3 regions of the Viridibacillus sp. NPDC093762 genome follow, and region 1 is predicted to be linked to each of the others. Evidence: riboswitches for the same ligand, from Rfam matches in the RefSeq annotation. Region 1 holds a riboswitch; each other region holds the start of a gene.

Region 1 (5,347 bases):
AAGGTTTAGTACTAGTTGACTTTTGGGCAACTTGGTGCGGACCTTGTAAAATGATCGCTCCTGTTTTAGAAGAACTAGATTCTGAATTAAACGGTGCAGCTAAAATTGTTAAAGTTGATGTAGACCAAAACCAAGAAACAGCAAGCAAATTTGGTATTATGTCAATACCAACTCTTTTATTATTCAAAGACGGAGAGCCAGTTGATAAAACTGTTGGTTTCCAACCGAAAGAAGCATTAGCAGAATTCATTCAAAAACACGCTTAATCTTTGAAAAAATGAATATTAAACCGGGTTCCTATAATGGTTCCCGGTTTTTTTTAGAATTAATAGAGATTAAAGCTATTTTGTATAGAATTTAGATACAGTGCCTAGCCCTAGAGATCAAAAGCTTATTTGACATGGAGGTTAAAGAGCCAAATTTATGTCAATTCGTCTATGATTGTCGGAACTGGCCAAGGTGCTCGCACTTTTCTAAGAAGGTGATAAGATGAACGAATTAATAAAGCAAAAGTTAGCCATTCTACCTGACCAGCCTGGTTGTTATTTGATGAAGGATCGTCAAGGAACAATCATTTATGTCGGCAAAGCTAAAGTATTAAAAAATCGCGTACGTTCTTATTTCACAGGCAGCCACGATGGTAAAACGCAACGACTTGTTAGTGAAATAGAAGACTTTGAGTACATCGTGACATCTTCGGATTTAGAGGCATTTATCTTAGAATTAAACCTCATTAAAACACATGATCCGAAATACAACATTATGCTAAAGGATGACAAGACGTACCCATATATTAAAATAACTAACGAGAAGAATCCGCGACTTCTTATAGTTCGTAAAGTTAAAAAGGATAGTGGTAAATACTTTGGACCTTATCCGAATAGTTTTGCTGCAAATGAAACGAAAAAATTACTTGATCGCCTATATCCGCTAAGGAAATGCACAAATTTACCGAATCGAGTTTGCTTATATTATCATTTAGGACAATGTTTAGCTCCTTGTGTAAAAGAAGTTGAGAAAGAGCAATATCAAGGGATAATTCAAGATATTACGAGTTTTCTCAATGGCGGCTACGGGGAAGTTAAAGAAGATTTAAATGCAAAAATGCTCGATGCAGCTGAAAAATTAGAGTTCGAACGAGCAAAAGAATATCGAGATCAAATTACCCATATTGAAACTGTCATGGAACGCCAGAAGATTACACTTACTGATTTAACGAACCGTGACGTTTTTGGTTATGCGGTTGATAAAGGTTGGATGTGTATCCAAGTATTCTTTGTAAGACAAGGAAAGTTAATTGAGAGAGATGTTTCGTTATTCCCGATTTATCGAGATCCCGAGGAAGAATTCTTAACATTTGTGGGACGCTTTTATGAACAGGCAGAACATATCAAGCCGAAGGAAATCTTTATACCTACGAATATTGAAGAGGACCTTCTAGCTACAGTACTTGATGTAAAAGTGACGATTCCTCAAAGGGGAAAGAAAAAAGAACTTGTTGATTTGGCGAGTAAAAATGCTCAAATTGCTATCTCTGAGAAGTTCCAGTTACTTGAGCGTCAAGAAAAAAGGACAATAGGTGCCTGCGAAGAATTGGGCAATACGATGAATATTGCGACACCGCTTCGCATAGAATCATTTGATAACTCCCATATCTTTGGTGCGGACGCCGTTTCAGCAATGGTTGTTTTTATTGACGGTAAGCCGAGCAAAAAGGATTATCGAAAATATAAAATTCAAGTTGCTGCAAAGCACGACGATTACGGAGCAATGCGAGAAGTTATTCGCCGAAGATATACTCGTGTATTAAGAGATGACTTACCTTTACCGGATTTAATCGTTATTGATGGTGGGAAAGGACAAATGGAAGTGGCAAGAGAAATCTTAGAAGATGAGCTTGGTTTAGATATTCCTATTGCAGGTTTAGCAAAAGATGATAAACACCAAACTTCTCAATTGCTATATGGCTCGCCGCCAGAAATTATTCCGTTGAAGAGAACAAGTGAGGCATTTTATCTTTTACAAAGAATTCAAGATGAAGTTCACCGTTTTGCTATTACCTTCCATCGCCAATTACATGAGAAGAATGCCATTACATCTGTTCTCGATGAAATTGAAGGAATTGGTCCAAAACGTAAGCAACAGCTTCTCAAACAATTTGGATCTGTTAAAAAAATTCGTGAGGCATCCTATGAAGAATTAATTGCTGCGAATGTACCAAAAAGACTTGCTCAAACCATATTTACTTATTTTTCTGAAAAATAAATTGTAGTAATCTGAAAATTGTGTTAAGGTAACATTACTATTATAAATAATCACTGATTAGTGATGATAGAGGCGCGGATTTCAAGAGTAATCAGCAAGAGGATGAATAGATCCTATGACTGCTGATGAAAGGGGAGGCCGCCGAAGTGATAAATTGACTATTTCTAATTTATTACTGGTTCTGCATTTAACAAGTGTAGAATTGTCAGATCCGTTTCGGTTCTGGAGGGCTATCTCACATGAATGTTCTTTTGAACGTGCATGCTACGAGGCGGCTTTTCACACGGAAACGTGTGAAAGGCTGCTTTTTTCATAAGATGTCATTGTGAATACGGTCGTCATAACAAATAAGGGAGAGGTTATGGGTGAGTTGTTTAGTTTTTAAATTTGGTGGTACATCAGTTGCAACGATTGAACGCGTATTGCATGTGGCAGAGCGCATTCAGAAAGAGAAAGAAAAGGGTTATGACATTGTCGTTGTTGTTTCAGCAATGGGTAAAACGACAGATAAATTAGTAGGGATGGCACATGAAATTATGCCAAATCCATCGAAGCGTGAAATGGATACGCTCTTAACAACTGGTGAGCAGGTGACTATCTCTTTATTAACGATTGCATTGCAAAGCTTAGGGTTATCAGCGCAGTCTTTCACTGGATGGCAAGCAGGTATCTTAACGGAAGGGATTCCAAGTGATTCCCGTATTGTTGAAATCCAATCTGAAAATGTGCAAAAAGCATTGGATAAAGGCCAGGTTGCGGTAGTTGCAGGTTTCCAAGGAATCGATAGTAATAACAATATTACAACTCTAGGTCGCGGAGGATCAGATACAACAGCAGTTGCTTTAGCCGCAGCATTGGGTGCTGAGCGCTGTGATATTTATACAGATGTTGATGGTGTATACACTTCAGATCCACGTTATGTTCCAAAAGCTCGCAAACTACAAGAACTGTCATATGATGAAATGTTAGAATTAGCAAATTTAGGAGCAGGTGTCTTACATCCACGTGCCGTAGAGTTTGCAAAAAACTATAATATCCCATTAGCAGTTCGCTCTAGTTATGTAGAAGATGAAGGAACAATTATGAAGGAGGAAGTTGAAGTGGAAAAAGATTTAGTTGTACGTGGAGTAGCGTTTATGTCAGATATTGTTCGTGTAACTGTAGGTTATGAGGGGAATTATAAAGGTTCTTTAGTCAATATTTTCACAGTTTTAGCTGATAACCATATAAATGTGGATATTATCGTTCAAACTATACTCGAAGGGGTAGAGCCTTCAGTATCATTTACTATTACGAAAGAAAATTTAGCAGATACCGCTCGAGTATTAGAAGCAAATAAATCTAAAATTGGTTATTGTCATGTGAATTATGAAGAGGACGTAGCTAAAGTATCGATTGTAGGTTCTGGTATGGTATCTAATCCTGGCGTAGCCGCAAAAATGTTCGATCGCTTACATAAAGAAAACATTACATTAAAAATGGTAAGTACTTCTGAAATTAAAATTTCTGTTGTCATTCCACAAGAATCGATGTTGTTAACTGCAAATGCATTACATGATGAATTTGAATTGGCAGCTAGTCTAGCAATTCAAATTTAATCATATAAAATAAATAGAAGCTGACTAGCCATCTTAAACAGATATTTAGTCAGCTTCTTACTATAGTTTGTCTTTTAAATCCCATTTAACATGGAATCGTACAAGCCCACGTTTTGCTTTCTTTTCGTCGTAGCATTCTGTTAAAAAACCACTGATTTTCTCTTGCTGAGCTGCTAGGAAGCCACTTTCAAGACGGAAGCAGCGTTGGTCTAATTGCATAGCCTCAGGATCTCCAGTGAGAGTATAAAACGTTTCATCTTTCGATTGTTTTTCTATAGAAAGTTCTCCCCATCCGGCTTCTTGGAAAAATGAAACAGCTTCTTCCATGCTGTATAAAGGAAACTTGCGGGCTAACTCTTTGCCGCACCAATATAGGATATCTTCCTCGTTTTTTCCGAGAACAGACGAGAGAACGTGATCTCTGATTAGTTCGTAACCAAATAATGGGAAGTTTTGAGTATTAGTAGATGACATGATTGGCCTTCTTTCATTTAATTTTGTCTAATTTTTGTCAGAGTTAGAGAATAGCGATTTCTGGTAGAATATCTATGTATTTACGAGAAAAAAGCATGATTTAAAGGTATCTAGAAATAGTGCCAGTTACCTTGACGCTCTGCGATGATGAGAGTACAATGAACATGTCATAATATTGTACCATGATGAAATATGCAGTCAATGGATACCGCGTTGGAAAGCGTTGGTAGTTGTTCGTCTGTCTATTTTCAGTATTAAGGGGGGCAACAGTTTTGTCGAAAGATCGAGAGTTTTATTGGCGTCGACTGCATTCACTTCTTGGAATTATTCCAGTTGGACTGTTCGTGACGCAACACTTGTTTATTAACTTTACAGCAACACAAGGTGCAGAATCATTTAACACAGCAAGTGAATTTATGGGGAAACTCCCATTCTTATGGGCTCTAGAATGGATTATAATTTACATTCCATTAATGTTCCATGCTTTTTATGGTGTGTACATAGCCTTCACTGGACAACCAAACACTAAACGTTTTGGCACTTTCCGTAACTGGATGTACGTATTGCAACGTTTCACAGGAGTATTCCTAGTTGTGTTTATCGCTTGGCATATTTTCCAAACTCGTATCCAAAAAGCACTTGGAACTGAAGTTGATTACAACATGATGGCAGATGTTCTATCTAATCCTTGGATGGTAGCATTCTATATCGCTGGTATTATTTCAGCAACTTTCCACTTAGCTAATGGTGTTTGGGCATTCCTAGTAAGCTGGGGAATTACTCAATCTCCAAAATCTCAAAAAATCGCAACATATGTTACAATTGTAATTTTCTTAGTGTTATCTGTAGTCGGCGTATCGGCTTTACTTGCATTCGTATAAGACAGTGCACTTAAAATCATGTAAGCGCTTGATTACTAATTGAAAGAGGAGTGAGAAATATCATGGCTAAAAGCAAATTGATAGTCGTTGGCGGCGGTCTTGCTGGTCTAATGGCTGCTATGAAAGCAG
Region 2 (5,347 bases), on a different contig from region 1:
CGTTGTTGATGGTGGCGTTCATGAAGGGCGCGGAACGTACAATGCACTTAGCTACTTTGATTTAAGTTATATAGAGTACCTTGGTACATACGACAGAGAGCTAGTAGCAGGAGCAAAACATTTACATCACAGCCTTATTGAAACAGTAGTAAATAATAAATTCAAAGAAGGTTTCGTAAGATTTGCAGCTCGCACAACGGATATTGAAGAGGTAGCAAGAAGTTTAAAAAAGCACGGTCTATCAGTAAATGGGCCAGTACCAATGTACAGAAAACGACCAGATGGTAGCGTTATTAGCTGGCAATTACTTTACGCTGGAGAAGAAAATGGCTCTCTTCAATTGCCATTTATTATTCAATGGGATGACAATGATGATAAACGTAGACAGGAGCAAGTTGAAAAAGGAGTCATTGGAAAGCAACCAGAAAAGTTGGACTTTGCAGGAGTTACTTTTGCAGTAATAGATGCTGAAAAAACTGCTGACGAATGGTCTCGATATCTAGGGTTAAAGGTTGCGGAAGCGTATGTCGATCCGGAGTTGAATGCTATTGTACAGGTGCTGACATTAGCTGGCGGTGACTTATACTTTGCTAGTCCTATTGGAGATGGAGTTGTTGCAAAAGTATTAACAGAACGAGGAGAATGTCCATTCCAAGTTAATTTCTCAGGGGCTATAGAACCTGTTACATTTGAATTGTTTAACGGTCGCTATCATTTTGAGAAGTAATTTATAGCAAAGATTGTATTTGTGTGACATAAAGTGGAGGGGGATTAGTAAGCTAGCAAGTATAAAGACAATAAAAATTAAAAGCTATTAAGTATTGGTAAAACTACTTAATAGCTTTTTTCTATGACTTGTTTTGTTGGGAGTGTGAAGTTGGATATGCATAACTTGATTCTCGTAATACAAAAAATACGAGTCATTGTAAGCTTGGATACAACTCTATTTTCCAGGTGTAACATAGCCTTCTTTTGCAGCATGCATACTAACCGTCACTAATAGCAGAACTGTAATGATGAATAGAATGATAGCTGTTGTCCAGCTATTCGTAATATCGTGAACATAGCCAAATAATACAGGACCGATAGCAGCTAATAGATAACCAAGTGATTGAGCAGTACCAGATAATTCTGCCGCTTCATGAGCGGTACGTGTGCGCAGCGAAAAATACATCATAGCTAAACTAAATGATGCACCACCTGCAAGTCCAAGTAAAATCATCCATAACACTGTTAAAGAGGTCCATCCAGCTAAAATACCTCCGAATCCTACTAGATAAAGAACGCCGAAAACAATAACAAGTGGGCGTTGATCTTTTCTACGGCCAGCAATAATGGGAATCATAAATGTTGCAGGTAATTGCGAAAACTGCATAAAGGAGAACATCCAACCAGCAGTATTAGCGCTCATTCCTTGTGACTGCAACATTTCTGGAATCCAAGCTGCAGTTGTATAGAAAATTAGAGATTGGAAGCCCATTGCTAATGTAATTGTCCAAGTTAGGGGTGATTTCCAAAGTGGGGTGTGTTCTTTATTAGTTTCCGAGCCAATATTGGATTCAGACTTTGATTTACGAATTTGTGGAAGCCAAACAATAATAGCGATTATTGCTAAAATAAACCAGATGCCTAATGCAATTCTCCAACCGAGATCTCCGCTAGCAAGCGGATAGCTAATCCCAGCTGCTAAGCTTGCAGATAGATTCATCGAAACAGTGAAAATTCCTGTTAATAACCCAACTTGTAAAGGGAATTTTAATTTAATCAAACTTGGTAACAGTACATTGCCAAAAGCAATTGCTACACCGATTAGAGTAGTACCTAATAACAGTGTGAAGGTCGTACCTAATGATCGAGTGAGAATCCCTACAGCAAGTATTGCTGTTGAGAATAGTAAAGTACGTTCTACCCCAAAGCGCTTTGAAAATTTTGGCGCTAATGGTGAAATAACAGCAAAAGCAAGTAAGGGAAACGTTGTGATAAATCCTGCTAATACATTTGAAATATGAAGACCATCACGAATGAATGAGATAATTGGACCTACAGAAGTTAAAGGAGCACGTAATGTAGAAGCGATGAAAATAATCCCAATTACAAGTAACCAAACATTACGATTCCATTTTAGCTTGTTGCCATTTTGAACAGCTTGATTTGTTGCCAATTGTAACGCCTCCTATTATATATATTTATGAATCTTATAATATTTTAACCCACTAATTGACAAAGGTTAATTATATCAAAGAAAATGGATAATTATATAAGATGGCTCAAAATATAATTACCAATTTAATACGGGGGTATTGATGATGAGAACAGCGCAGCAAATGATGGATTTAATCCTAGATGTAGCGAAAAATGATGAACGCGTACGCGCGGTTTGTATGAATGGTTCAAGAACAAATAATAATGTGAAAAAGGATCCCTTTCAAGATTTTGATATCGTTTATATTGTGACGGATATTAAATCACTTACTAATAATCCTCATTGGGTAGACATTTTTGGAGAGAGAGTCATTATGCAAACGCCAGAAGACATGGTGTTGTTTCCACCTGAACTTGGTGGACGTTATACATACTTGATGCAATTTTCGGATGGGAACCGGATTGATTTGATGCTTATCCCTGTCGAAGAGCAAGAAATATATTGTAAAGAAGATAGTTTAACTACAATCTTGTTAGATAAAAATGGTTCACTTCCTAAACTCCCTCCACCAACGGACGTCAATTACTGGGTGCAATGCCCAACAGAAGAACATTATAAGGATTGTTGTAATGAGTTTTGGTGGGTTGCTACATATATTGCGAAAGGTTTATGGAGAAAAGAAATGCTTTATGCACAAGCACATTTTCATAATACGCGTGAAATGCTGATTCAAATGCTTTCTTGGCAAGTCGGAGTGCAAACAGACTTTTCAAGAAGCGTTGGAAAAAACGGCAAGGACCTAGAGTACTTATTACCAAAAGAGGTGTGGGAGCAGTTACTCTCAACATATAATAATGCTAGCTATGATTCAGCAGGGCAAGTACTATTTATTATGTGTGATTTATTTCAAAGTACAGCAACAAATGTTGCTAGCATGCTTTCATTCCAAAGTTATGAAGAAGGTGTTAAAGTGCTCAATTATTTAAAGCATATTCAAACGCTACCGAGTGATGCAAAAGTTATATTTTGAAGACTTAACAAAAATTAACTTAAATTGCCTTAATATTCAAGAGAACTTACATCTTGAATATCGAAATCTCTTGTATTATAATAGGGGCATATTAAATTAATATATTGCAATGCCTCATCCATTCGATGAGGTAGAGGTCGCGATATTAAAAAGTAAAATGGATGAGGCGAAAAGCGTCAGTGATTCTATTTGAAAGGGAATATCGCCGAAGTGTTTATAAGCTTTTTCTTATAATCATTGGGGCTGTTGCCGAAAGGTGCAGAACTGTCACGTCTTAGTGGGCGTGTTGAGCTATCTTTATCAAGGTTGATGGGCATGTTTAGATACCATCGCATATTCCTTGTGATGGTATTTTTTATGACATCAAGTTAACCTTTTTGCAATGAAAAATGGAAAGAGGGGATTCTTAATGAGTAATAAAAATAACGGCCAAAGCGTAGAAACGCAAGGTCTTAATAGAGGACTGAAAAGTCGTCATGTGACGATGATTTCACTTGGAGGAACAATCGGTACAGGGTTGTTCTTAGCAAGTGGTGCAGCTATCCACGAAGCAGGTCCAGGTGGAGCGTTATTAGCATATTCTTTAATTGGTATTATGGTGTTCTTCTTAATGACAAGCTTAGGGGAAATGGCAGCATTTATGCCTGTATCTGGTTCGTTTAGTACTTACGCATCTAAATTCGTTGACCCAGCACTAGGTTTTGCTCTTGGTTGGAACTACTGGTATAACTGGGCAATTACAATCGCAGCTGAAATTGCAGCTGTATCATTAATTATGAAATTTTGGTTCCCTGATGTATCATCATTCGTCTGGACCGCAGGGTTTTTAGTAATCATCTTCACTTTAAATGTCTTGTCGATTAAAAGCTTTGGTGAAAGTGAATATTGGTTTTCACTTATTAAAGTCGTTACAATTGTCGTCTTTATCATCGTCAGCTTCTTGATGGTATTTGGTTTAATGGGTGGACAAGACCCAGTTGGATTCAAAAACTTCTTCATTGAAGATGGTCCATTCCATGGTGGTTTCTTCGCAATGTTTGGTATTTTCTTAGCAGCAGGTTTCTCATTTCAAGGAACAGAACTACTAGGGATTACTGCTGGAGAAACAGACGATCCAGGAAAAAGTATTCCGAAAGCTGTTCGTCAAGTTTTCTGGCGTATTCTGTTATTCTACATTTTAGCGATTTTAGCAATTGGCTTATTAATTCCATTTACTGATGAACGTTTAGCTAGTAGTGATATTACAGTAAGTCCGTTCACATTAGTATTTGAAAATGCAGGTATCGCGTTTGCAGCTTCAGTTATGAATGCGATCATTTTAACGGCTATTTTATCTTCAGGAAACTCTGGTTTATATGCGTCATCACGTATGCTTTGGGAGCTTGCTAAAGATGGTAAAGCACCTAAAATGTTTACTAAACTAAACAAACGCGGTATTCCGATGGCTGCATTAGTAGCAACTTGTTTAGTTGCTTGTGTATCATTTATCGCATCATTCTTTGGTGATGGTGTTGTCTACATTTGGTTGTTAAATGCATCAGGTATGTGTGGGTTTGTAGCTTGGCTAGGGATTGCAGTAAGTCATTACCGATTCCGTAAAGCCTATATTGTACAAGGTCGCGATTTGAACGAATTACCTTATAAAGCAAAATGGTTCCCATTCGGTCCGATCTTCGCCTTTGTACTTTGTGCAATCGTCGTTGTTGGCCAAAACTATACAGCATTTACAGGCGACCATATCGATTGGTACGGTATCCTTGTTTCATATATCGGGTTACCAATTTTCTTAGCCATTTGGTTCGGCTATAAAATTGTTCATAAAACGAAAATCGTCAAACTAGAAGATTGTGACTTTGATAGTCACCGTTAACCTAAAAAAACTACGTAGCCTCTAAGCTACGTAGTTTTTTGTTTTATTAATTCACACTCATTTACAATATAATTAACAAGCGTGAATGTGTTTATGGGGAGTAAATTAATAAATTATCTGAATGGCATTTAAATCAATATTGGAATAAGGAAAGTTATTTCAAATTCTTAGGTTCAGTGACATAAAGAGTTTCAATGTATCCACAATCACTACAATATTCTGCAGATATAGGTGAGGATTTGCCTCTAATATTGCTTGCTGGTACCATTTGAAGCATTACAGCACCACTGTGAAGTACCCCTTT
Region 3 (5,347 bases), on a different contig from region 1:
CTAATTCTCTTACGGCTTCTGGTGTACCAACATTACCAGCAATTACAAAGCTAGTAGGTAAGTGTTTTTTAATATGTTGAATCATATTGATTACAGCATTTGAATGACCGTGTGCAATATCAATTGTGATGAATTCAGGAATTATCTTATCTGCTGCTAGTTCTTCGATGAATGCATACTCTTCTTCTTTTACACCTACGCTAATTGAAGCGATTAATCCGCGAGCGTGCATATCTTTAGTGAAATCTGCACGTTTTTGTGGTTCAAAACGATGCATTATATAGAAGTATCCATCTTCAGCTAATTGAATGGCTACTTTTTCGTCAATAATTGTTTGCATATTTGCAGGTACTACCGGTAATTTGAATGTATGTTCACCTAAAGTAACTGATGTGTCACATTCAGATCTACTATTTACTATACATTTTGCTGGAACCAATTGAATATCTTCGTAATCAAATACATTTTCCATAAAACACACTCCTAAAACCGAATAATAATTATCGTTATTTAAAAAACGTTCGCCTTTTAGTAATTTACATCATTTTTAGTCTTATGTCAAAAGATAATAAGTATTTACATTTTTTTCTGTAGAAATTTAAGAAATACTCATATAAAAATCTTGTAGGAAAATTAAAAAACAGCGTCGCATGTTAGGGATTCTTAAGGGAGAGAATACTTTAATTTCAAACGATGATATTTATTAAGAGTAGCATTAGGAAATCTTGATGAAATATACATCGAAGTTTCATAGAGTAGTTTGTAAATCGCTGTTTATAGTCATATTTATTAAAAGCTTTTTAGTAATATTGTATGTAGTATAATCTGTGTTCCGTCACTGATGATTACTTTGAAAAAATTTCAGCCAATTCAACTTATAATTATTTCTGTTCTTAGAAATTCATAATCATTGTTTTAATTTAAGCAAATTATGGACATTAAAAAGCATTACGATTAGTGGTATACTGATTAAATAGATTAACCATCTGAAAGGAGATGAAAATCTTTGAAATACATTAAATCACAGATGCAACAATTAATAAATGAAAACAAAGAATTGCATACAAAATTTAAAGAGTTGAAAAAGTCCTTAGATCTTGAGAAAAACTATGCCTTGAAGGCTTTATATCATGCAGAAGTTGCTGATGGCGGTAAATATCAACAAGACTATCAAGCGTTAGATGACCCAAAATACTAAGAGCATTTTTTAGATATATATTTGAGTATCAAGGACGTAGTAAAAGGCTAAAACGATAAATTTAATATAACTTATGTAGGGATATATACTTATTAGAGTGTTATCGCATAAAGATTATATGTAAGGGTTAATTTAGTTTTAATTGGATAATGACAGGAAAAAAGACTTGCAAAAGACTGGTCTTTTTTCTTTTTTTGGTTTTTTTTTCTGTTAAATTAGAAATATGACGTTATTTGTAGTTAATTTTTTTATATTATGTCCTATTTGATAGTAATTCACTGTTTAAGAAGTTAATATTATAGTAACAATAATACATTTCTTGAAAGGGAGCATCGTATGATAGAGATAGAAATGAAATTGAAGAAATATTTAATTGGGCAGCCTTCCATTGTGATCAATGAAGATGAAACAATGGAAGATAGTATTGAAGTACTGGATGCACGAAATGATGTCAATTACGGTTATATTGAAGTAACGGAAGATAAAGAGCTAACAAACATCAATATTGATTTTGACAAATTAGTAGAAAATAACGATGTAGAGTTAGAAAGTCTAGAAGAACTTGGGATGGATGAAATTTTACATATTACAGAGTCCTTTGTGAAGGATTTCGGCCGTGAAGTAGTACAATTTAGTAATTTCTCTGAGATTGGCGAAGGTGAATATTTAGTAGTTTATGAGGCTATAGATAAAAAACTAAAACTTTCTTTACCTAATTCTGGTGCAGTTATAGAGATCAATTCATACGGTACTATTACAGCGGCTACTGTATTCCAAGAGTATTATCAACTTACATATCCAAAAGTAGAAGTAACAGAAGATGAAGCAAGAGAAATTTTATGTAAAGAAACATTAGTAGAATTAGGAATCGAAGAAAATGAAGAGCAAGGGGAATTTGAATTAGTTTATCAACCCATTCGAGATTATATAGGTGTTACTGTTGATGGGGAGGTTCAAAAAGCAAGTCAGTTGTTCAGTGAATCACAGCTTGAACAATTTGCTGTTACACCTGTTCAAGTGACAAAGGCATTGCCAAAGTTATTAGGTGCAACTGATCAATATGTACTACGTGAAGAAGAGGGTAATTTATATTGGTATGTTTCGGAAGAGTTAGATGACAAAGGTGAAGATGCAGAAGCTGTAATCGAAGTGCTACATTTTGATGATGCGGGCGCTAACTATGAATCTAACGTGGAATGGGATACAGAAGCAAAGACTGAGTTACCTTTTGAGCAATTGAAAGATAATGCAATGCAATTTTTAGAGATTATTTCTGGTGATATACACCATAAATACATGCTAGAAGAACAATCTGTTTCGAATGATGATACAGAAGAATTTGATGACGATACAGATGAGGATTTCTTCAATGTGGATGAATATGATGAAGACGAGCATGCAGACGAACATGAAGATGAGCCAACGACTATGTTTACTTTTATCCCATTTTTCCGTGAATACAAATTAGACAAATACTCTGTCCTAATTGAGGTAGGTATACATACAGGAATTATTCGTTCATGTCTGTATAGCGCATTAAATATGGAGGCTATTCGAGGTATTAATACTACACCAATGATTACATTGGAAGAAGCGGATGCTATATATAAACAGAGTTTGCAGATGAAACTTTCACGTTTTGAAGCTATAGATGAAGATGATGAAATGACCATTTATAGCTTAAATTACTCTATTAACGCCCTTTCTGAAAATGGTGTGATTGATAAGATTAATGCTGCAACAGGTGAAGTTACGTACACTGAATCAGATATTGTTAGAGGCTAAAAATTAGTTGTAATGATAAGTATTCTGAATATTCAACTAAATTTTCGTTGACAGTGAAAGTTCGGTACTGTAGACTGTGAACAATGATAATTGAATACAACCTCACTTTCTAATAGTTGAGGTAGAGGCGCGATATCTATTAGTCTATAGTGGAGCTTGAGAAACTATGAAGCTATGGAGAAGGAGATGTCGCCGAAGTTTGTAAAATACTCGTTATTACATGCTGGGTCTGTAGTTAATAGCTGCAGGACTGTCTCAATAAACCTCCCAGTTTATTGAGTTGTGCTATCTCATTTAGGGTAAAGTAGGGTGTTTGGGCTAATATACAAAGCGACCTAAGTTCATCTTGGGCCGCATTTTTTATACGTATATTAGCCTTTTTTAGTATCTTGAAGAAGAATGTGGATATTAACTAAGGGGGAGACATATTATGAAAAAAACATGGTTATTTCTTTCAAGCATGATGCTATTATCGATTTTACTACTAGCAGGTTGTGGGGATAAGGAAACGGATTCAGGATCAGGTGAATCTACTAAAGGGGAAACAAAAAAGGAAATATTCAAAGTGGGTATGGAAGCGGGATACCCTCCGTTTAACTGGACACAAAAAGGCGATTCAAAAGGCGGTGTGAAAATTGACGGTAACTCTGAATACGCAGGTGGTTATGATGTTGAAATTGCTAAACGTGTGGCAGATGCATTAGGTAAAGAATTAGTGATTGTAAAAACAGAGTGGGACGGTCTAGTACCATCATTAACTTCTGGTAAAATTGATGCAATTATGGCAGGTATGTCGCCAATTGCAAAGCGAAAAAAGACAATTGATTTCTCGGATAACTACTACAAATCTGAATTTGTAATGGTCGTTAAAAAAGGCAGCAAATACGAAAAAGCTACATCTATTCAAGATTTTAGTGGTGCAAAAATTACTGCTCAGTTGAATACAACACAATATGCAGTATTAGACCAAATTAAAGGTGTAAAAAAACAAACGGCAATGGATAATTTCCCTTCAATGCGTGTAGCATTAGAATCCGGTGTTATTGATGGTTATTTATCTGAACGTCCAGAAGGTATCAGTTCTTCTACTGCAAATGACAAATTTGCAATGGTTGAATTTACAGATAGTTTTAAGGCATCAGAAGAAGATACATCAGTTGCTGTTGGTATTCAAAAAGGGAGCGAATTAAAAGATAAAATAAATGAAATTTTAAAAGGTATCTCCGAAGAAGAACGTACGGAAATCATGGATTCAGCGATTAAAAACCAACCAGCTGCAAAATAATGTATGTCGGATACCGGCTGCATATAAAGCAGTCGGTATTATTGCTTTTGAAGGAGGAACAGAATGAGTATTGATTGGATTATAAGCATAGTGACTGAAAACTGGGAAATGTTCCTTCGAGGGGCATGGATGACATTATTAGTTGCTGTTTTTGGTACAATTTTTGGTGCTATTATCGGATTATTAATTGGTGTTATAAATACGATACCAAAGCCAGAGCGAGGTATAAAGAGATTATTCCTGAAGTTTATTAATGTAATATTAGCAATCTATGTGGAAATTTTCCGAGGAACACCAATGATTGTACAAGCAATGGTAATCTTTTATGGTTCTGCTCAAGCGTTTGATATAGATATGAATCGTACATTTGCAGCAGTTTTAGTTATTTCTATTAACACAGGCGCGTATATGGCTGAAATTGTACGTGGCGGTATCACAGCTGTTGATAAAGGTCAATTTGAAGCGACACAAGCGATTGGTATGAGTCATTGGCAAGCAATGATTCATGTAGTGCTACCACAAGTTGCGCGCAACATTTTACCAGCAACAGGTAACCAATTTGTTATTAATATTAAGGATTCATCTGTATTGAATGTCATTAGTGTAACTGAGTTATATTTCCAAACAAAATCGATTGCAGGAAACAACTTCCGTTACTTCGAATCGTTCTTTGTAGCGTGTGTTTTATATTTAATCATGACGATTGCGATTACACGTATTTTACGTTACTTTGAAAAACGATTAGATGGTCCACAAAACTATCAAATGCTTGATGATTTAGCTCAAGTAGAAGGTGGAAAAGCATGATTGTGAGCAAAGGAGATAGACTTATGAAAAATGTAATCGAGATACAACATTTAAGCAAATCCTTTGGCACAAATGAAGTTCTTAAAGACATTGATTTCTCTGTAAACAAAGGGGAGGTTGTCTGTGTCATTGGCTCCTCAGGATCGGGGAAATCTACGCTTCTACGTTGTATTAACTTATTAGAAAGACCAAGTGGAGGACTGATTATTTATCAAGGTGAAAATATTCTAGATAACAACCATAATATTAATAATTATCGTACAAAACTTGGT

Evidence for each region. A riboswitch is a leader RNA that binds a small molecule or an ion and turns the genes downstream of it on or off. The one in region 1 is predicted to bind lysine.
Region 2: linked by a shared signal. The riboswitch ahead of ACQKM9_RS07665 (amino acid permease) and the one ahead of ACQKM9_RS06040 (aspartate kinase) in region 1 are both predicted to bind lysine.
Region 3: linked by a shared signal. The riboswitch ahead of ACQKM9_RS10075 (transporter substrate-binding domain-containing protein) and the one ahead of ACQKM9_RS06040 (aspartate kinase) in region 1 are both predicted to bind lysine.

Annotation. Positions count from the first base shown of each region.
Region 1 covers NZ_JBNNUK010000003.1:113,069-118,415, reverse strand. Annotated here, with positions in the region: gene trxA (thioredoxin) at 1-266, shown strand, start outside; gene uvrC (excinuclease ABC subunit UvrC) at 490-2,265, shown strand; lysine riboswitch at 2,325-2,506, shown strand; gene ACQKM9_RS06040 (aspartate kinase) at 2,631-3,863, shown strand; gene ACQKM9_RS06035 (YslB family protein) at 3,924-4,337, opposite strand; gene ACQKM9_RS06030 (succinate dehydrogenase cytochrome b558 subunit) at 4,610-5,218, shown strand; gene sdhA (succinate dehydrogenase flavoprotein subunit) at 5,281-5,347, shown strand, end outside.
Region 2 covers NZ_JBNNUK010000004.1:141,601-146,947, reverse strand. Annotated here, with positions in the region: gene ACQKM9_RS07680 (VOC family protein) at 1-727, shown strand, start outside; gene ACQKM9_RS07675 (CynX/NimT family MFS transporter) at 944-2,161, opposite strand; gene ACQKM9_RS07670 (aminoglycoside 6-adenylyltransferase) at 2,307-3,173, shown strand; lysine riboswitch at 3,297-3,475, shown strand; gene ACQKM9_RS07665 (amino acid permease) at 3,583-5,043, shown strand; gene ACQKM9_RS07660 (acetyltransferase) at 5,198-5,347, opposite strand, start outside.
Region 3 covers NZ_JBNNUK010000006.1:112,374-117,720, reverse strand. Annotated here, with positions in the region: gene guaC (GMP reductase) at 1-472, opposite strand, end outside; gene ACQKM9_RS10085 (hypothetical protein) at 1,007-1,198, shown strand; gene ACQKM9_RS10080 (hypothetical protein) at 1,535-2,983, shown strand; lysine riboswitch at 3,098-3,279, shown strand; gene ACQKM9_RS10075 (transporter substrate-binding domain-containing protein) at 3,414-4,268, shown strand; gene ACQKM9_RS10070 (amino acid ABC transporter permease) at 4,332-5,075, shown strand; gene ACQKM9_RS10065 (amino acid ABC transporter ATP-binding protein) at 5,099-5,347, shown strand, end outside.